One region of the Pectobacterium sp. HCp5_1 genome, then DNA from elsewhere that is predicted to be linked to it. Evidence: predicted binding sites of a transcription regulator. Region 1 holds the regulator's gene; each other region holds the start of a gene.
What was found. Region 1 encodes CRP, which controls carbon source genes, mostly activating them, when cyclic AMP is high. Its sites were predicted from a motif close to ATGTGANNNNNNTCACAT; they were not measured.
Positions count from the first base shown of each region.

Region 2: a site for CRP is predicted at 2,309-2,326, ahead of focA (formate transporter FocA). Genes of this name have one in related genera too.
Region 3: a site for CRP is predicted at 3,683-3,700, ahead of Q3A88_RS00930 (2-hydroxycarboxylate transporter family protein). Genes of this name have one in related genera too.
Region 4: a site for CRP is predicted at 3,349-3,366, ahead of glpT (glycerol-3-phosphate transporter). Genes of this name have one in related genera too.

Region 1 is NZ_JAUMIO010000053.1:7,205-12,551, forward strand. Features, by position in the region: gene Q3A88_RS20815 (LysE family translocator) at 7-609, opposite strand; gene Q3A88_RS20820 (hydrolase) at 716-1,756, shown strand; gene Q3A88_RS20825 (YheU family protein) at 1,753-1,989, shown strand; gene Q3A88_RS20830 (phosphoribulokinase) at 2,114-2,983, shown strand; gene Q3A88_RS20835 (OsmC family protein) at 3,097-3,504, opposite strand; gene crp (cAMP-activated global transcriptional regulator CRP) at 3,880-4,512, shown strand; gene Q3A88_RS20845 (aspartate aminotransferase family protein) at 4,661-5,347, opposite strand, start outside.
Region 2 is NZ_JAUMIO010000001.1:220,926-226,272, forward strand. Features, by position in the region: gene ycaO (30S ribosomal protein S12 methylthiotransferase accessory factor YcaO) at 183-1,946, shown strand; gene focA (formate transporter FocA) at 2,386-3,243, shown strand; gene pflB (formate C-acetyltransferase) at 3,301-5,347, shown strand, end outside.
Region 3 is NZ_JAUMIO010000001.1:193,374-198,720, forward strand. Features, by position in the region: gene citD (citrate lyase acyl carrier protein) at 1-80, opposite strand, end outside; gene citC ([citrate (pro-3S)-lyase] ligase) at 104-1,168, opposite strand; gene Q3A88_RS00925 (fumarylacetoacetate hydrolase family protein) at 1,256-2,140, opposite strand; gene Q3A88_RS00930 (2-hydroxycarboxylate transporter family protein) at 2,256-3,626, opposite strand; gene Q3A88_RS00935 (sensor histidine kinase) at 4,046-5,347, shown strand, end outside.
Region 4 is NZ_JAUMIO010000014.1:66,687-72,033, reverse strand. Features, by position in the region: gene glpC (anaerobic glycerol-3-phosphate dehydrogenase subunit GlpC) at 1-310, opposite strand, end outside; gene glpB (glycerol-3-phosphate dehydrogenase subunit GlpB) at 307-1,569, opposite strand; gene glpA (anaerobic glycerol-3-phosphate dehydrogenase subunit A) at 1,559-3,229, opposite strand; gene glpT (glycerol-3-phosphate transporter) at 3,540-4,889, shown strand; gene yigL (sugar/pyridoxal phosphate phosphatase YigL) at 4,976-5,347, opposite strand, start outside.

The DNA.
Region 1 (5,347 bases):
GAAGCCTTAATGCCAAATCAGCAGCACGCAAGCGGCGGTCAGCAGGCCCATTGACACATTAAAGATAATCCACGCTTTTTTACTGCGCAGCAGTCGCCCAATCATCGTGCCAAATCCGAGCCAAATGACGCCGGAAACCAGATTGACCAGCACAATCCCGATGCTTATCGCGATCACAGACTGGTTATAGCCTTCACCGGCCAGACTAAAGCTGGCAACCGCGCCCAGCGCCATGAGCCACGCTTTCGGGTTCAGAAATTGCAGCAACCACCCTTGATAAAGCCGGATCGGCTGGGGCGGTGCAACGGACGTTTCCAGCCGTTCGTAAGCCGCCGTGGCAATTTTCCACGCCAGCCAGAGCAGATAGGCACTGCCGAGAACTTTCAGAATAAAGTGCAGCGAAGGGTAAATCAGAATCAAACCACCGACACCGAATGCCACCAGCAGCAAAATGCTCTGCATGCCCAGCATGATGCCGATCATCAGCCACAGTGAACGCATAAAGCCAAAATTCGCGCCCGAGGTGGTCAACAGCATATTATTCGGCCCTGGCGTGATGGCCGCTACCCACAAAAACCCCAACATCGAAAGAAATAAACTCAGTTCCATTATTTGTGGGCGCTCCTGACCCAAATGTCGTACCAACTGGCAGCATTGAAGCTAACAGTGTGATATTGATCGTACAAGAGCCGACAACAAGATTTCTATATCCTTTATGTATGATCATTTTCGTCCGCTGAGCGGCGCGCATAATCCACATCTGCAAACGCTATTACCGCGTCTGATCCGCCGTCATGCGCAATTCTCGCCAGTCTGGCAGCCACTTGAATTGCCGGACGGCGATTTCGTCGATCTGGCCTGGAGCGAAGCCCCTGAACAGGCACGGCACAAACCGCGCGTGGTGCTGTTCCACGGGCTAGAGGGTAGCTTTCATAGCCCCTACGCTCACGGCCTGCTACATGCCTGTAAGCAGCGCGGCTGGCTGGCCGTCATCATGCATTTTCGTGGATGCAGCGGTAAGCCCAACCGGATGAAGCGCATTTATCATTCTGGCGAAACCAGCGATGCCAGCTATTTCCTGCACTGGATGCAGGAGACGCTGGGCGATGCTCCTACCGCCGCCATCGGCGTGTCTCTCGGCGGCAACATGTTGGCCTATCTGCTCGCGCAGCAAGGCGAAGCCTGTTCACTGTCCGCGGCCGTCATTGTTTCCGCACCACTGATGCTCGAACCCTGTAGCCGTCGGATGGAACAAGGCTTCTCCCGCGTCTACCAGCACTACCTGCTGCGCCTGTTGAAACAAAACGCTGGCCGCAAGCTGGCGGCTTACCCAGATACGCTGCCAATTCAGCTACCGCAGTTGAAGCGAATCCGCCAGCTACGCGAGTTTGATGACGTCATTACTTCACGTATCCACGGCTTCCGCGATGCAGCCGACTACTATCGACGCTGTAGCGCTCTGCCGCTGTTGCCTCAGATACGTAAACCGCTACTCATCATCCATGCGAAGGACGATCCTTTCATGACGTCAGAGGTGATTCCCGATCTGTCGCAGTTACCGTCTAATATTGAGTATCAGCTAACGGAACATGGCGGGCATGTCGGCTTCGTCGGCGGAACGTTGCTGAAACCGGAAATGTGGCTGGAACAGCGCATTCCCAACTGGCTTAGCCCATTTTTGGACCAGGCCAGCGACTCTTTTCCTTCAGGAACCGTTTTTACTCAGGAACCCTTTGAATCAGGAAACATAGCGTGATTATTCCCTGGCAACAGCTCGATCCAGAAACGCTGGATAACATCATCGAATCTTTCGTCCTGCGGGAAGGCACCGATTATGGCGAACAGGAGCGTTCACTGGCGCAGAAAGTGGAAGATATCCGCGGCCAACTCCAGTCTGGCGAGGTGGTGTTGGTGTGGTCTGAGTTGCATGAAACCCTCAATATCATGCCGCGTAATCAGCTCAATTCTGGAGGACATGCTCCTTATTGAGCACGCCGAAAGTCGTGAAAGAACGCGCCAAACATGCTAACAATGATGACAATTACGTCTTTTTTGAGGATGCGCGCAGGCCTTCGGTCTACGCGGGCATCGCGATCACGGAGTCACGCACCTTATGTCACATCAGCATCCGATTATTGCGGTTACCGGCTCCAGCGGAGCGGGAACCACAACAACCAGTCTGGCCTTCCGTAAGATTTTCCAGCAGTTTGATCTGCGCGCAGCCCAGTTAGAAGGCGATAGCTTTCACCGCTATACCCGCCCGGAAATGGATATGGCGATTCGTAAAGCACGTGATTCAGGACGCCACATCAGCTATTTCGGCCCGGAAGCGAATGATTTCAGCCTGCTGGAACAGTCGTTTATCGAATATGGCCTGCACGGGCGCGGCCAGACGCGTAAATACCTGCATACCTACGATGAAGCGATTCCCTATAATCAGGTTCCCGGAACATTCACGCCGTGGGAACCAATGCCGGAACCCACCGACATCCTGTTCTATGAAGGGCTACACGGCGGCGTGGTCACTGAGCAAAACGACGTGGCACAGCATGTGGATTTACTCGTCGGCGTAGTGCCGATCGTCAACCTGGAATGGATTCAAAAGCTGATTCGTGACGTTAATGAGCGCGGTCACTCGCGTGAAGCGGTGATGGATTCCGTCGTCCGCTCAATGGAAGACTACATCACCTATATCACGCCACAGTTCTCTCGCACACACATCAACTTCCAGCGTGTGCCTACCGTGGACACCTCCAACCCGTTCGCTGCCAAATCGATTCCGTCACTGGACGAAAGCTTCGTCGTGATTCATTTTCAGGGATTGGACAATATTGATTACCCCTATCTGCTCGCCATGTTGCAGGGGTCCTTTATCTCCCACATCAACACGCTGGTCGTTCCCGGCGGGAAGATGGGGCTGGCGATGGAATTGATCATGGCGCCGCTGGTGCAGCGGTTAATTGAAGGGAAAACCATCGAATAAGCATCGAGATACACGGGGCGACCACAGGGGTGAGGCCTCCCGACGGGAACCTCCCCCGGTGTTTCCACTAATAGCAGGCTTAAGTGACCAGAATGAGTGCCCAGAGAAAGGGATTATTCCAGCACTCTAATTTCGTGGCTGTGCGTCACCTCAACGGCTTTACCCAGCATCAGTGCCACAGAGCAGTATTTTTCCGCCGACAGTACGACGGCTCGCTCGACAACTTTGTCGGTCAACCCTTTTCCCGTCACGATAAAATGCAGATTGATGTGGGTAAATAAACGCGGCGCGTCAGACCGACGCTCTGACGTTAATTTCACTTCACAATCCGCTACATCGTTGCGGCCTTTTTGCAGAATCGATACCACATCAATCGCGCTGCATCCCCCTACAGACATCAACACCATTTCCATCGGACTGGGCGCTTTATCACCGGAATTGCCGTCCATCACTATCTGATGCCCTGATGCGGATTCGCCTAAAAACGTTAAGCCTTCAACCCATTTTACCCGTGCCTGCATGATGCCTCTCCACTAAAAATTTTTTGAAAATTTATACCGTTACTGTACAAAAACCAGCGTTAATCAGCGCTTTGTCATGCTGAAGCGAGACAACACAAGACACGTCCTTCAAGCTGTGTTAAAACGAAAACAGAATAGACCTTTTCTGGACAAACCCAGAAACGAAGAAGATGATGGCCTGGCCAGACATACCCCAGCCACGTTTACGGTGCGGCAAGGCAGCAACCGGAAAATAAAGGGTACAGTGGTTTCAGTATATTCCCTGACGTCATTCTGCCTAGACTGAATTTTATTTTTTTAGCAGTAAAACACGCCGTACAGGGAACTCTGACCCCTGTAATTTGCGCAGTGAATTACAACAGAGGATGATAGCGAATGGTTCTCGGCAAACCGCAAACAGATCCAACTCTCGAATGGTTCCTTTCCCATTGTCATATTCACAAGTATCCATCGAAGAGCACGCTGATTCACCAAGGTGAAAAAGCAGAAACGCTTTACTACATCGTGAAAGGCTCTGTCGCAGTGCTAATCAAAGATGAAGAAGGCAAGGAAATGATCCTTTCCTACCTCAATCAGGGCGATTTTATCGGCGAGCTCGGCCTGTTTGAAGAAGGTCAGGAGCGCAGCGCCTGGGTGCGGGCAAAAACTGCCTGTGAAGTGGCTGAAATTTCCTATAAAAAATTCCGCCAGCTCATCCAGGTTAACCCGGATATCCTCATGCGTCTGTCTGCACAAATGGCAAGCAGACTTCAGGTTACCTCTGAGAAGGTCGGCAACCTCGCCTTCCTTGATGTGACCGGCCGTATTGCCCAAACCCTACTCAACCTGGCCAAACAACCTGATGCCATGACGCATCCAGATGGCATGCAAATAAAAATTACCCGTCAGGAAATTGGGCAAATCGTTGGCTGCTCGCGTGAAACCGTGGGCCGCATTCTGAAAATGTTAGAAGACCAGAACCTGATCTCTGCACACGGTAAAACGATTGTCGTTTACGGCACTCGCTAAGCCCCTGTCGCTGTACCCTACCAATAAAAAAGCGTGAAGCCTCGGCCTCACGCTTTTTTTATGGCGAGCTTCCTGCTCACCACCCTACGGGTCGTTGCTAACGCAACGCTGAAAAACGTTCCCTACGTTTTTTTATGGCGTAACGTAATCAGTTTGCTGCGTTAACAACCTGCGCGACGGCTTTAGCGAATTTCGCCATCCCCTGCACAATATCATCTTCATCAATGATCAACGACGGTACAAAGCGGATCACATTCGGCCCAGCCATCAGCACCATAAGCCCCTGAGACGTTGCCGCCGCCAGAAACTCGCCCGCACGACCATGCCATTGCGGTTTCAGTTCTGCCCCCAACAGCAAACCCATACCGCGAACCTGTTCGAATACACCGAACTGCTGATTGATTTTCTCAAGCTCACTGACAAAGCGATCGTGGCGATCCGCCACGCCTGACAGCACTTCTGGCGTGTTGATAATATCCAGCGCGGCTTCCGCCACCGCACAGGCCAGCGGGTTGCCGCCATAGGTGGTGCCGTGCACCCCAACCGTCATAGCCGATGCGATCTCTTCCGTCGTCAGCATTGCGCTAATTGGGAAACCACCGCCCAATGCTTTAGCCGTTGTGAGAATATCCGGCGTAATGCCGTAGTGCATGTAGCTGAATAGTTTGCCAGTACGCCCCATTCCGCTCTGCACTTCATCAAACACCAGCAGCGCCTTGTGCTGATCGCATAGATCGCGAACACCTTGTAAAAATTCAGGCGTAGCAGGCGTAATCCCCCCTTCACCCTGAACCGGTTCCAGCACGACTGCACAGGTGTGATCGTCCATCACCGC
Region 2 (5,347 bases), on a different contig from region 1:
CTGCTATCGGTTTTATCACTCGTCCATCGCGGCTGCAACGCTTATTGCGCTTTCATTATGCAAAACGGCACGTTACGCCGTCTGTTCTTTTTCACTGTTGCCGATCGGTTATGAATAAATAGAGTCTGAACAGAAAAATCCGTATCATGCCGCTTCCGCTAATCTCGATAAGAGTGAACACCATGACTCAAACGTTTATCCCAGGCAAAGACGCCGCCCTGGAAGATTCCATCGCCCGTTTTCAACAACAGCTCCAGGACCTGGGGTTTAACATCGAAGAAGCGTCATGGCTGAACCCGGTGCCAAACGTCTGGTCTGTCCATATTCGAGACCGCGATTGCCCGCTCTGCTTCACTAACGGTAAAGGTGCCAGTAAGAAAGCGGCGCTGGCCTCTGCGTTAGGCGAGTATTTCGAACGTCTGTCCACCAACTATTTCTTTGCTGACTTCTATCTCGGCAAAAGCATCGCTAACGGCGACTTCGTTCACTACCCGAATGAAAAATGGTTCCCTATTCCAGAAGATGATGCGTTGCCAGAAGGTATTCTGGATGCCCGTCTGCACCAGTTTTACGATCCTGAGCAGGAACTGAGCGCCAGCGATCTGATCGATCTGCAATCCGGCAATGCCGACAGAGGCATTTGCGCGCTGCCATTTACGCGTCAGTCCGATCAGCAAACGGTCTATATTCCGATGAACATCATCGGTAACCTGTACGTTTCTAACGGGATGTCCGCAGGTAACACCGCCAACGAAGCCCGCGTTCAGGGGCTGTCTGAAGTGTTTGAGCGTAGCATCAAGAACCGCATCATTGCCGAATCCATCAGCCTGCCAGAAATTCCGCAAGCGGTGCTGAACCGCTACCCTGGCGTGGTCGAAGCGATTGCGACGCTGGAAAAAGAAGGTTTCCCGATTTTCTCTTACGATGCCTCACTGGGCGGGAAATATCCGGTCATCTGCGTGGTGCTGTTTAACCCAGCTAACGGCACCTGCTTTGCCTCCTTCGGCGCACACCCTGACTTCGGCGTGGCGTTGGAGCGAACCGTCACCGAACTGTTGCAAGGTCGTGGCCTGAAAGATCTGGACGTGTTCACGCCGCCGACGTTCGATGATGAGGAAGTGGCCGAACACGCCAATCTGGAAACCCACTTTATCGATTCCAGCGGTCTGATCTCCTGGGATACGTTCAAGAAAACAGCGGATTATGAATTTGCCGACTGGAGCTTTAAAGGGTCGACGGAAGAAGAATTCGCTACATTGATGGCGATCTTCAAGCAGGAAGATAAAGAAGTCTACATTGCTGACTATGAGCATCTGTCTGTTTATGCCTGCCGAATCATCGTGCCGGGAATGTCAGACATCTACCCTGCCGACGATCTGTTGTTAGCCAATAATAGCATGGGTGCTCACCTGCGTGACACGCTGCTGGCGCTGCCTGACAGTAAATGGGAACAAGAAGACTATCTGGCGCTGTTGCAGCAGTTGGATGACGAAGGGCTGGATGACTTCACCCGCGTACGCGAGCTGCTCGGCATTGCCACCGGCAAAGATAATGGCTGGTTTACACTGCGCGTTGGCGAACTAAAAGCCATGCTGGCACTGGCCGGCGGCGATCTGGATCAGGCGTTAAGCTGGACAGAGTGGACGCAGGACTTCAACGACTCCGTCTTTACGGCACAGCGCAGCAACTACTACCGTTGCCTGCAAACGCTGCTGTTACTGGCGCAAGAGCCTGAGCGCGATCCGGCAGAATATTACGATGCCTTTACCAAAATGTACGGCAGTGAGACCGTCGATGCCGCTAGCGCTGCTGTTGCTGGCGAAGCGTGCTTCTATGGTCTGTTTGCCGTCGATGACACCTTTACTTCTTTACCTGCACACCAGTCGCTGCTGGCAGCCTATGAAAAACTGCAACAGGCGAAACGTCGTTATTGGCAAGCAAAATAATGCCAGAATGATGAGGTCAGCGCGCGTCTTATATCGATGAGTGCGATCGCGTGAAAATAGCCACGGACAAATAGCCCTTTATTTTAAAGGGCTATTTTGTTATCCAAAGGGCAATATTTATTATTCGTAATGCATAATCAGAACATTGTTATTAAATGGTGAAGTTTTAATTAAATTACATCGACAAGGTGGTACTGAAATTCTACAAAACGTGATTTTTATTAACGCTAAATCGGTAGGTTTAACGTATGCCATTCAACTCTTTTTATAAAATTTAAAATATTTTTTTATTATAAAATTCAATAAATTAACTACTAAATCGCCCTATCCCACCTTGCTTGCTGACCTGTTAATTTCTTGCAATATGATCCACGTCAAATTTTACCGTATACTGCTTTGTTAGTATCTCAACGCTGATAATTTTTAAGAGAGAGTTAGTGTGAAAGCTGACAACCCCTTTACTCTATTACTCCCGGCTGCGATGGCAAAAGTTGCTGAAGACGCCGGAGTCTATAAAGCTACTAAACAACCGTGTACGACGTTTTATTTAGCGATCACAGCGGGTGTGTTTATTTCGATCGCCTTCGTCTTTTATATTACGGCCACCACTGGAACCGCAACGATGCCTTTCGGCATCGCGAAATTGATCGGTGGTATCTGTTTCTCCCTTGGCCTTATGTTGGTGGTCGTCTGCGGCGCAGACTTGTTTACCTCAACCGTTCTCATCGTGATTGCCAAAGCCAGTGGACGTATTACCTGGAAGCAACTAGCCTGTAACTGGGCAAATGTCTATGTCGGCAACCTGATTGGCGCGCTTTTCTTCGTTGGACTTATCTGGTTCTCGGGAGAGCATATGGTCGCAAAAGGTGCGTGGGGTCTTAACGTCCTGCAAACAGCTGAACACAAACTTGAACACACGTTTGTTGAAGCGCTGTGTCTGGGGATTCTGGCCAACTTGCTGGTTTGTCTGGCCGTGTGGATGAGCTATTCCGGCCGTACGCTTACAGACAAAATGTTTGCCATGATTCTGCCTGTCGCCATGTTCGTTTCCAGCGGCTTTGAACACAGTATCGCCAACATGTTCATGATTCCTATGGGCATCGTTATCAAAAATTTTGCGGCCCCGGAATTCTGGAATGCCATTGGCATGGTGCCGTCTCAGTTTGAACATTTAACCGTTAGCCACTTCATTACCGATAACCTGATTCCCGTCACCCTGGGGAATATCATCGGCGGCGGCATAATGGTCGGTTTGACATATTGGGTAATTTATTTGCGCGGTGGAGACAAGCACTAAGGTGCAATCGGCCGCAACGTCGGGTTTTAAGAAATCCATATCAAAGGTAGGTGTAAAATGACCGAGCTGAATGAAAAATTGGCCAATGCATGGCAAGGCTTTAGCAAAGGTGAATGGCAGGATAACGTCAACGTTCGTGACTTTATCCAGAAAAACTACACGCCGTATGAAGGTGATGAGTCTTTCCTGGCTGGCGCAACCAAAGCGACCTCAGCGCTGTGGGACAGCGTCATGGAAGGCATCAAACAGGAAAACCGTACTCACGCGCCTGTTGATTTTGATACCAATGTTGCTGCAACTATCACGTCTCACGACGCGGGATACATCAACAAGGGTCTGGAAAAAATCGTTGGTCTGCAAACTGACGCTCCGCTGAAACGTGCGTTAATTCCGTTCGGCGGCATCAAAATGGTTGAAGGTTCATGCAAAGTTTATGGTCGTGAACTGGATCCTCAACTGAAAAAAATCTTCACCGAATATCGTAAAACGCATAACCAGGGCGTGTTCGATGTTTACACTCCAGATATCCTGCGTTGTCGTAAATCAGGCGTTCTGACTGGTCTGCCAGATGCCTACGGCCGTGGCCGTATCATCGGTGACTACCGTCGTGTTGCGCTGTACGGTATCGACTACCTGATGAAAGACAAATTTGCTCAGTTCACTTCTCTGCAATCCAAACTGGAAAACGGCGAAGATCTGGAAGCAACAATCCGTCTGCGTGAAGAAATTGCCGATCAGCATCATGCACTGAGCCAAATTAAAGAAATGGCCGCTAAATATGGCTGTGACATTTCTGGCCCAGCAGCGACAGCTCAGGAAGCCGTGCAGTGGACTTACTTCGGCTACCTGGCAGCAGTGAAATCACAGAATGGTGCGGCAATGTCCTTCGGACGTGTCTCCACCTTCCTGGATATCTACCTTGAGCGCGATCTGGCTGCAGGCAAAATCACTGAGGAAGAAGCTCAGGAAATGATTGACCATCTGGTCATGAAACTGCGTATGGTACGTTTCCTGCGTACCCCTGAGTATGATGAGCTGTTCTCTGGTGACCCAATCTGGGCAACAGAATCTCTGGCTGGTATGGGTCTGGATGGTCGTACACTGGTGAGCAAAACCAGCTTCCGCTTCCTGAACACCCTGTACACCATGGGGCCGTCTCCAGAGCCAAACATGACCATTCTGTGGTCTGAAAAACTGCCACAAAGCTTTAAAAACTATGCAGCTAAAGTCTCCATCGATACCTCTTCTCTGCAATATGAGAATGACGATCTGATGCGTCCGGACTTTAACAACGATGACTACGCAATTGCTTGTTGTGTAAGCCCGATGATCGTTGGTAAACAAATGCAGTTCTTCGGTGCTCGTGCAAACCTGGCGAAAACCATGCTGTACGCGATTAACGGCGGCGTGGACGAAAAACTGAAAATGCAGGTTGGTCCGAAATCAGAACCGATCAAAGGCGATGTTCTGAACTTCGACGAAGTGATGGATCGTATGGATCACTTCATGGACTGGCTGGCAAAACAATACGTCACCTCCCTGAACATCATTCACTACATGCACGACAAATACAGCTACGAAGCGTCGCTGATGGCACTGCATGACCGTGACGTGTTCCGTACTATGGCGTGTGGTATCGCGGGTCTGTCTGTTGCTGCTGACTCCCTGTCTGCCATCAAATATGCCAAAGTTAAACCGATTCGTGATGAAGATGGTCTGGCTATCGACTTTGATATCGAAGGCGAATATCCGCAGTTCGGTAACAACGATGCTCGCGTAGATGAACTGGCTTGTGACCTGGTTGAACGTTTCATGAAGAAAATTCAGAAACTGAATACCTACCGTGGTGCAACACCAACACAGTCTGTTCTGACCATCACCTCTAACGTGGTATATGGTAAGAAAACGGGTAACACGCCAGATGGTCGCCGCGCAGGTGCGCCATTCGGACCAGGTGCGAACCCAATGCACGGTCGTGACCAGAAAGGTGCTGTGGCTTCTCTGACTTCCGTTGCTAAACTGCCGTTTGCTTACGCGAAAGATGGTATTTCTTATACCTTCTCCATCGTACCTAACGCGTTAGGTAAAGATGACAACGTGCGTA
Region 3 (5,347 bases), on a different contig from region 1:
TTCCCGTCAGCCGGTGCCACTTTGACCAGCAAATCGCTGGATTCAAAGGTGCCAGCAAGGGACTCCTTAACAATCTTCATAGACTTATCCTGATTAATTTTAATTACGCGTATTCGGGCTCGTAATAGCGCTGTAAATGCGCAAAGGTTGAGGCTGGCACGATGTCCTGAATACGGCTGTACTGCCGAAGCTTGAGTAATTTCCTGACTTCCGAAGCGGAAATAGCCAGTCCTGATGTTTGCCGTTTACGTTCAATTTCAACCACGCTTAACGCCGGGGAAGACACCGTCTGGTCTTTCTCCAGCCAGTAGTGCATGTCCTGGTTGTACTGATACGTCACCGGGCAAAAGGGTTCGGTGCCGACGAAGCGCTGGGTAATACCGAGCGCCGGCGCGATATATTTCCTGAAAATGAGTAAATCCAGCGCCGCATGAGCACGGGTGATGAGTTTCTCTTCCTTCAGGAAATAGCCGGGAAAGGTCGCCTTAGAGATCATGTAGTTCGAACCGGCATGTACCGTCACATTGCGGATGTGTTCCACGCCGCGCTGCACCATCTCCAGGCGCTCGCTGAACGGGAAAAAGGACACGTCTTCCCGCACCACGAAGATGTGCAGCCAGTCACACGACTGTGCCGCATGCTCGGCCAGATAGCGGTGACCCAGCGTGAAAGGGTTCGCGTTCATCACAATCGCGCCGATCTTTTTATCTGTCCGCGTCGCAAGCGGTTCAGGGTACGCAAAGGCCGCCAAAGACTGGCAATACTGCTGGATGCCAATCGGCGTGTTTTCCATCAGCACCGCGTTGTCCTGATAACACACCAGCGGGTAGAAGCCACATCCGCGAAAGATGTCGACATTTTCCGGTCGGGTATAGAGAAACAGGTGGAAGTGGCCGCGCTGCGCCGCCTGCTGCATCACTTCATTCACCACCTGCACACCCAGATTGAGGTGTCTGAATTCAGGATCGACCGCAACGCACTTTATGGTGTTGGCGGCCAGCCCAGCGCAGGCAATCAGCCGCCCGCCCCGTTTGCCAACCACCACGATGTCGATATCGTCATCCATGCCGAGCTGGCAGTGTGCGAGGAACTGGCGCACCGCGTTCCTCTCCTGCTCCCGAAGGCGCACATCCAGCGTGTCAAAAAAGACGGAATCATTGGCATACATCACGGTTCTTCCTGCAACTCGAATTATTTAGGCAATCTATTGCAAGCTGCCGGTTTAGCGCCGGCAGCCTGGTACTGACACGGCTATTCAGTGCGCGACGGCTTCGGCGGCTGCCGGAACCGATTTCACCGGCGCAGCGGCATCCACGATCGTGTTACGCAAATGGCCAATGTTTTCGATTTCAACTTCAATACAGTCACCCGCTTTCATAAACAGCGGCGGATTGCGTTTTTTACCCACGCCGCCCGGTGAACCGGTAATGATCACATCGCCAGCACTCAGTTCGGTGAAGGTGCTGATGTATTCAATCAATTCCGCCACTTTGTGGATCATGCTGCTGGTATTGTCGTCCTGCACCATGCGGCCATTCAGATAGGTGCGGATTGCCAGCACATGCGGATCGGGAATTTCATCCGTGGTGGTCAGATAGGGGCCGAACGCACCGGTTTTCTGCCAGTTCTTGCCTGCGGTAAACCAGCTGTGCTGCCAGTCACGCGCAGAGCCGTCCATGTAGCAGCTGTAGCCTGCAACATGAGAGAGCGCGACATCCTGAGCAATATTCTGTCCACCTTTACCGATAACGACCGCCAGCTCGCCTTCATAATCAAACTCGCTGGAGTAATGCGGTTTGATCACCGGCGTCGCGTGCCCGGTTTGCGAATCCGCAAAGCGCACAAATAACGTTGGTGCAGGATTCTCTTCATTAAATTCCTGACGCTTAGCGGCGTAATTCATCCCCACGCACAGGATTTTCCCTGGTGCGGTAATAACCGGTAAGAACGTCACATCCGCGACCGGAATATCCGGCGTGCACATACTGAATTCGTGTGCCACCTGTAACGCATTCTGCGCCAGCAGTGTTTTCAGATCGGGATAGCGGTGGCCAATTTTACCGCCGAGATCGATTAATCCCGTTGGCGTATAAATGCCGTAACTGTCCTTACCGTTATAACGATAGCTTGCAAGTTTCATAATATTTCCTGTGCAAAATAAGCCCACGCGCATTGGCGGTTTTTATTTCGTTAACTCAACTCATTTTTAATACAATCTTTCTTTAGCCCAGCGCCTTCTTATTTTCTACATGGCATCAGACTAAAAAGTTGGCGAGCACCAGTAGTGAAATCGACACGTTAATCGCACCGCCGATACGCGTGGCAATCTGCGCAAATGGCATCAGCACCATACGATTACCTGCCGTCAGAATGGCGACGTCACCGGTACCCCCCTGTCCGCTCTGGCAGCAGGAAATAATGGCAACATCAATCGGGTGCATACCGATTTTTCTACCCACAAAGAAACCGGTAGCGACCAGCGTCACCACGGTAGAGATAATCACCAGCAGGTTTTGAATCGTAAACGCGTTCACCAGTTCCTGCCACGGCGTAATCGCCACGCCAACGGCAAACAGAATCGGATACGTCACAGAGGTCTGGAAGAATTTGTAAACGACCTGAGAACCTTCCAGCATTTTCGGTGAAACACCGTGAGCCAGCTTCACCAACACCGCCGCGAACAGCATGCCAACCGGTGCAGGCAGGCCAATGACTTTGTGACCAAGCATACCCACCATGTACAGCAGGATTGCCAGCAGCGCGCCAGAGGCAATCGTCGTGACATCGGCTTTGCCGCTAAAGGCGGAAGCCGGTGCGCTGCTTGCGCCGCCGCTCAGGTTATTGTCTTTATTCGGCATCAGTTCGCCTTCACCGGTCAGGTGTGGATAGCGTTTACCCAACTGATTCAGAACACCGGCAAGGATGATCGCGGTCAGGCTGCCCAGCATGACGATAGGCAAGACGCGCCCCAGCGCAACACCCTGATCCATATGCAGAATCGTGGCATAGCCGATAGACAATGGGATAGCACCTTCACCCACCCCACCCGCCATAATCGGCAGAATCAGGAAGAAGAAGATTTGGAACGGATCCAGGCCGAGCGCAATACCTACGCCCATGCCCACCAGCATGCCGGCGACTTCACCGCACAGCATAGGAAAGAAAATACGCAGGAAGCCCTGAATCAGCGTCTGCCGATTCATACTCATGATGCTGCCGACAATAATGCAGCAGATATAGAGATACAGGATGTTGGTACTTTTATAGAACTTGGTCGTGGATTCAACGACAACGTCCGGCAGCAGGCCATAATGCACCATCGCCGAAGGGATAAAGGTCGCGCAGATTGCCGCCGCCCCCATCTTGCCGATAATCGGCAGACGTTTACCAAATTCGCCGCAGGCAAACCCGAAGAACGCCAGCGTCGCCACCATCACAACGATGTCGCTCGGCAGCTTGCCACTCAGGCAGTCGATACCGATTAATACCCCCGCCAGCACAAAGAGTGGCACAGGGATAATACCTACTTTATAGGTATCCAGAACGTGCCACCATTTTTCCTTTAATGAGGCCTTCCCAGCCGCCTCATTATTTACCACAATATATGAATCATCAGTCGTACTCATAACTCTGTCCCCGTTTTATTTTGTCCGCGAATGATAGGGGGCGGTTAGCTATTATTATGTGATTCCCTTCAAATTAAAAAATGAGTTTTAAAGGCGTTTATGGTTTTTATGGTTTATATTCAAAAATCGTTTATTACGCAGGCAGTTAGATGATTTTACGCGCAAAATAAACTTTATGGTTTCTATGGAGTTTATGGTTTTTATTTCCTAAAAATGACTATGTTGATAAAACGTAATTAAGTTGTTTATTAAAGAAAACAGATGCGTTTAATTTTATCTATTTATTACCACCATCATATTGGTAACAACATATTTAAACGTGTTATTGCTCACAAGTTTTTTCCTCTCAGCCCATTCTGATTACCATTCGTGATAAATTCATCAGCTATTTTTCGTTCATCAGCAGGTTACCGCACATCATGAGAGTGAGACTTTCCTTTCATATCAAATTATTTATCTATTTGATCGTCTTCTTCTCTTCGTTACTTCTGATGACGGGTATTTATTATTATCACGATATCGATAAGCAGCTGTATTCCGAGCTGGGTACGCGCGCGCAGGTACAGGCCAGAGAAATCGCCATCATCCCGTCCCTGATTGAGTCGGTGAAGCATAAAGACACCAGGCAGATCAGCACGCTCGTTCAGCAATTGAAGCTACGCAGCGACGCCAGCTATATCGTAATCGGGGATAATCAGGCGCATCACCTGTTTCACTCTGAAGATGCCAGTCTTGTCGGCACGCAGATGGTGGGCGGCGATAACGTTGAGGTGCTCGCCGGGAAAAGCACTATCACCGTGCGCCGGGGCGGCATTGGCATTTCCCTACGCAGCAAAGCGCCAATCGTCGCTGACGGCAAGGTTATTGGTATTGTCTCCGTCGGCTATCTAAAAACCCATATCGATAATCTGACATTCAGTAAACTGGCGCATATCCTGCTGGCGATTCTGGCGATGTTTGTCGCGCTGTTTCTCTTTTCCTGGTGGTTCTCGCGGAATCTGAAGAAACAGATGTTTGGCCTCGAACCTCTTGAGATTCGTATGCTGGTCAGGCAGCAGAAGGCGCTGCTCGAATCGATCTACGAAGGGGTGATCGCGATCGATAAGCAGCACCGAATTGCCGCCATTAACCATGCCGCCAAAGAAATCCTCGGGCTGAACGAACCGTCTTACCTGTTGCGCGGCAAGCCGATTGATACCGTCATTAAACCCGTGCCCTTTTTCTCCGGCGAGGCCATGTGGAACAGCGACACCCACGATGAAATCTGCCGTTTTAACCACGCTACCGTGATTGCCAGTCGGGTGCGGATCATGCTGGAAGATGAGCTTCAGGGCTGGGTCATCAGCTTCCGCGGTAAAAACGATATTCATACACTTAGCATGCAACTCAGTCAGGTGAAGCGTTACGCGAATAGTCTGCGCATTTTGCGCCACGAACAGCTGAACTGGACAGCGACGCTGGCCGGACTACTGCACCTAAAACGCTATGACGAAGCCATCAAATATATTGAAGCGCAGTCCGAAAGCGCGCAGGTAGTGCTGGATTTTGTTTCGCGCCGCTTCTGTTCACCCGCGTTGTGCGGACTGCTGCTAGGCAAGTACGCGACGGCACGAGAAAAAGGCATTGAGATTGTTTTCGACCCACGCTGCCAGCTCACCCACATCCCCCCCACGCTGAGCGAAACGGAACTGATGTCCATCATTGGTAATTTGCTGGATAAC
Region 4 (5,347 bases), on a different contig from region 1:
TAAGATCGGTATGGCTCAGAATCGCATCGCGCAGCGTCGGCTTGTGGGTGCTGTGCGTCCCCTTTGCGCGCTGAATAATGTCACCAATTTTGACATCCGACGGGCACGCGACCTCACAACGTTTGCAGTTGGTGCAGTATTTCAGCGCATCATCATACAGCGCCGGATTTTTGCGCCGCAGGCGTTCACCGTCCGGCCCTGCCTGTTTCGGGCCGGGATAAAGCGGGTTCACGCGTGAAACCGGACAGTATGTGGTACACACCGTACACTTAATGCAATCTTCAAAACTGTTATCGCTAAGCAGGCTCATGGGTTGCCCTCCTTCAAAATCTGTTCGGCAACATGAAGTGCGCTGAGCAAGGAAACCCCCGCTCCACATCCCTGCACAATCGGGTCGAAGCCTTCCAGCACCGCGCCTATCGCGTACAGGTTGTTGACCGTTTCGCCCCCAATGCGCGGATGCAGGTGTTCGTCGACAATTGCACCAAATTGCATATAAGGCTGTGGCGCAAACACATCCTGCTGGCTCCAGCCCTCGCGCTGGTCAGCGACTCGAACGTCCAGCCCAAAGACCGGCTCGGTCACCCGATCGAATGTCGTCACCAATCCGTTACTGAAAAAGCTGCCGCTCGCCAGCACCGCATGCTTAGCTCGCAGCGGAATATCGCGATGATGGTGGCTATGGATCGCAATCTCCTGCGGCGACAGCGAGGCGCGCACCGCACGATCGCCCGGCATCACCATGCCGCCCAGTTGGCGAAAGCGCTGCGACAGCGCCTGATGCAGGCGTAACCCAAGCAATGACGGTGGTAATGTCGGCAGCAGCAGCACCGGTTTACCTAACGCATCAGCAAGTTCATTGATGATTTCAGGGCTGTCCAAGCCCAGACAGGCTGGCATGATGATGGCATCGTTACCGTTAGCCAGAAGCGACAATTCCTCCAGCAGCGCCGAGCGATTTTCCGGTCGGTCGAGCACGCGGGCGATATTGACCGCGCGGAATTCGCTGGGGTTCTGACGCAACCTATCCAACACGGGCAGCTTGAGTTCATCACTGCGTGCCGCGATCCCCTGCGTCTGAAGCGTACCGGCCACAATACGGGACTGAAAATCCAGAAAGCCTTCGATACCCGCAATCAGCGGATTATCACCAAAGCGGGAATCCGGCAGACCACGCGTGACGCCATCGACCGGACTCAGCCAGCAGGCGCGAAACTTACCTAGCGGTGTCATGCGCCAGTGGTTCTGCTGATGATTGCCCAGCAGAGTGATATTACTGCGTTCCAGCAGCGCCTCGACCTGTGGCAGCAGCGCCGCCACTGCCGCCGCGCCCATGCGGGAATAAGGATGATGAGGAGCCTGACGCGCCAGTTCATCCAGCGCACCGAGTGGCTGGCTCACGGGCTGCCCGTCGGGGAGATGGGAGAGTAAATCCAGCGCGCCGGAAGAAAAATGCAGCGCATTCTGCCCCGCGCTAACAATCGCACAGCGTTTTCCCTGCTCCGTCAGGCGAATACCGCAGGTCAATCCCGCCAGTCCGCCGCCGATAATCACAACGTCATAGCGCATGACGATCCTCCTGACTGTCGCTGGCCGTCAGGCCGCACAATCCCTGATAAATCCAGCTGGTAAACTCGCTTTCGCGCAGCGCATTGCCCCACGCAATCGGGCGAATGCCTTTCCAGCGTTCGTTCAAAAACTGGCTAAGCTGCGTGAGCGACTGCTCCGGCGTCGCGGTGCCCAGACGGCACAGCAGACCCGCCGCACGACAGGCACAGAGTTCACCCTGACAAGTGCCCATACCCACGCGGGTGCGCCGACGTAAATCAATCAGGTTATTCACCTGTAACGATTCCACGGCGTAGCGCACTTCTCCCGCCGTCACCGCCTCACATTCGCACACCAGACTGCGGTCCAGACGCTCACCGGACAGCATTCTTCCGGCACGTTCACCGTGGCGATAAATCGCTGAACCGCGCAGCGGCGCAGAGAGCGGTTTTGCCGCAGGGTAAGCAGACAGGGGATGAGGAGCGGACTTCACCTCCTCCAGCGATTCAGAACCGGGCAGCGGCGTCTGTGCCGTCGAGCAGGCCACGTCATGGCCCAGCTTTTTGCAAATAGCGTCAGTCACCCACTCCGCCATCAGGCGGTAGGTCATCAGCTTGCCGCCGGTGATGGTAATAAATCCTTCCAGCCCGTCGCGGCTGGCATGATCGAGCAGCACAATACCGCGGCTTACGCTACGCCCGCTCGGGTCGCTATCGCTGGCAACCAGAGGTCGGACACCGGCATAGGCGCGTAGAATGCGCGTGCTCGCCAGCGTCGGTGCCAGCATCGACCCTTCCCGCATCAGCGTTTCTACTTCGGCGGGCGTCACCAGCATATTGTCGATTTGATCGTAATCGATGTGGGTTGAGGTGGTGCCAATCAGCGAAATGGTATCGCCCGGCACCAGAATGTCGGCATCCGCCGGTTTACGGCAGCGGTTGATCACCATGTTGTTGATACGGTGCCCAAGAATCAACAGCGCACCTTTTGCCGGGAACATCCGCACGCGCAGATCGGCATATTCCGCAATGTGTTGCCCCCAGATACCGCCCGCGTTGACCACCACCTGAGCATAGATTTCTGTTTCTACACCTTTTTTATGGTCGAAAACGCGCACGCCGGTAATACGGTCGCCCTTGCGAATCAGCCCGATAACCTCATGATAGGTCAGCACTTCCGCGCCATGCTCGCAGGCATCAATCATGTTGGCCGCCGTCAGGCGAAAAGGATCGACCGAACCATCCGGCACGCGCACCGCGCCAATCAGCGCCGGATTTGCTGCCGGTTCCAGTCGTAACGCTTCCTGCGGGTCCAACGCCTGCGCGCGAATTCCCGCCTGCTGACAGGCGGTAATAAACTGTGCCTGCCAACCGAGATCGTCTTCAGGCAAGGTGATAAACAGGCCGTCAGTAGGTTCAATACAGTGGCGAGCAATCCGCCGGAGAATCTGGTTTTCTTCAATACATTCGCGGGCAGACTCGCCATCGGTTACTGCATAGCGGGCCCCGCTGTGTAATAAACCGTGATTACGCCCGGTTGCGCCGGTCGCAATGTCATAACGTTCAAGCAGCAGGCAGCGCAGTCCACGCAGGGCACAATCCCGTGCCGTTCCTGCTCCCGTTGCACCACCGCCGATGACAACCACGTCAGTTTCACGCCAGTTCCCCGTATTTTGCTTCATGTCTCGCTCCAGGCGGATGGTCTACATGTTGCTATTGGGACACAGAAAGAAGGGTTAATGTTTGATAAAGAGCAAAAACGAACACTAAACGAAAACAAAGTAGGGTTTAAAAACAATAAGTGTGATTTAGGTCACTAAAACCGCACTGTGGAATTTTTCGATTCTGTTAACATGAGCGCAAAAATCGTCACAGTTTCATAAAAGTGTAACATCAGCGTCATGAATCACACTCATTTGCACGCTATCCCCTTACAATAACGTTCGTAATAGAACAAAAAAGCTATCGTTTTTTTTCGCATTGGAGATATCTATGCTGAGTATTTTTAGGCCCGCCGCCCACCAGCCGCGCGTGTCGCAAGAACACATTGATCCGCTCTATCGCCGCCTGCGCTGGCAGATTTTCATGGGGATCTTTTTTGGCTACGCCGCCTACTATCTGGTGCGTAAAAACTTCACACTGGCCATGCCTTACCTGATTGAACAGGGCTTCTCACGCGGCGATCTTGGCTTTGCGCTGTCCGGTATCTCTATCGCCTACGGCTTTTCCAAATTCATCATGGGTTCGGTATCTGACCGTTCCAACCCGCGCGTATTCCTGCCTGCCGGTCTGATTTTGGCAGCTGCGGTCATGCTGTTCATGGGCTTTGTACCGTGGGCAACATCCAGCATTGCAGTCATGTTCGTCTTGCTGTTCCTGTGCGGCTGGTTCCAGGGTATGGGCTGGCCACCGTGCGGACGTACGATGGTTCACTGGTGGTCGCAGAAAGAGCGCGGTGGCATCGTGTCCGTATGGAACTGTGCTCACAACGTCGGCGGCGGGCTTCCGCCTCTGCTGTTCCTGTTGGGTATGGCCTGGTTTAACGACTGGAAAGCCGCACTCTATATGCCGGCCTTCGCCGCGATTCTGGTTGCGCTAATCGCATTTGCCCTGATGCGTGACACCCCGCAATCCTGTGGTCTGCCACCCGTCGAAGAGTACAAAAACGACTATCCGGTTGACTACAACGAAAAAGACGAAGAAGAACTGACGGCTAAGCAGATCTTCATGCAGTACGTTTTCCCGAACAAACTGCTGTGGTACATCGCGATCGCCAACGTCTTCGTTTACCTGCTGCGTTACGGTATCCTCGATTGGTCACCGACCTACCTGAAAGAAGTTAAACACTTCGCACTGGATAAGTCTTCCTGGGCCTATTTCTTCTACGAATACGCAGGGATTCCGGGCACGCTGCTGTGCGGCTGGATGTCCGACAAGGTCTTCAAAGGCAACCGTGGTGCAACGGGCGTGTTCTTCATGACGCTGGTGACAATAGCAACCATCGTTTACTGGATGAACCCAGCCGGTAACCCGGGTGTGGACATGGCCTGTATGATCGTCATCGGCTTCCTGATTTACGGCCCGGTCATGCTGATTGGTCTGCATGCATTGGAACTGGCACCGAAAAAAGCAGCGGGTACTGCGGCGGGCTTCACCGGCCTGTTCGGTTACCTCGGCGGTTCCGTTGCCGCTAGCGCCATCGTCGGCTACACCGTTGACTTCTTCGGTTGGGACGGCGGCTTCATGGTCATGATCGGCGGCAGCATTCTGGCGGTACTTCTGCTGGTTATTGTTATGCTGAATGAGAAAAAGCATAAAGCAGAGTTAGCCAATCGCGCCTAACCCGCTCTTGTAAGCATCCCTCTGGCGGCGTCCTGATGACGCCGCCTTCGTTTGTGCCATAAATCACAGCACAACCTCAGCGCTGATTACTTCAGAAACAGTTCCCGCAGGTAATTCGGCACCGCGCTGTCCGCGTTAGACCCAATCACTTCGCGATCCGGCAGCATATCTTTCAGGCGTTGATGCGCGTTCTGCATGACGCAGCCTTTACCCGCCATCGACAGCATTTCGTAGTCGTTCATACCATCACCAAACGCCACACACTCTTTGAGCGAGAAGCCGATAATCTTCGCCACCTGCTCCAGCGCATGGCCTTTAGACACACCGCCCGCCATCACTTCCAGACAGGTAAGCGTCGAAAAGCTCACGTTAACGCGGTCGCCCCAGCGCGCGTTGATCGCTTCTTCCAGCGGTAACAACTGCTCATGGGAATCACAGGTAAAGAACACTTTGCTGAC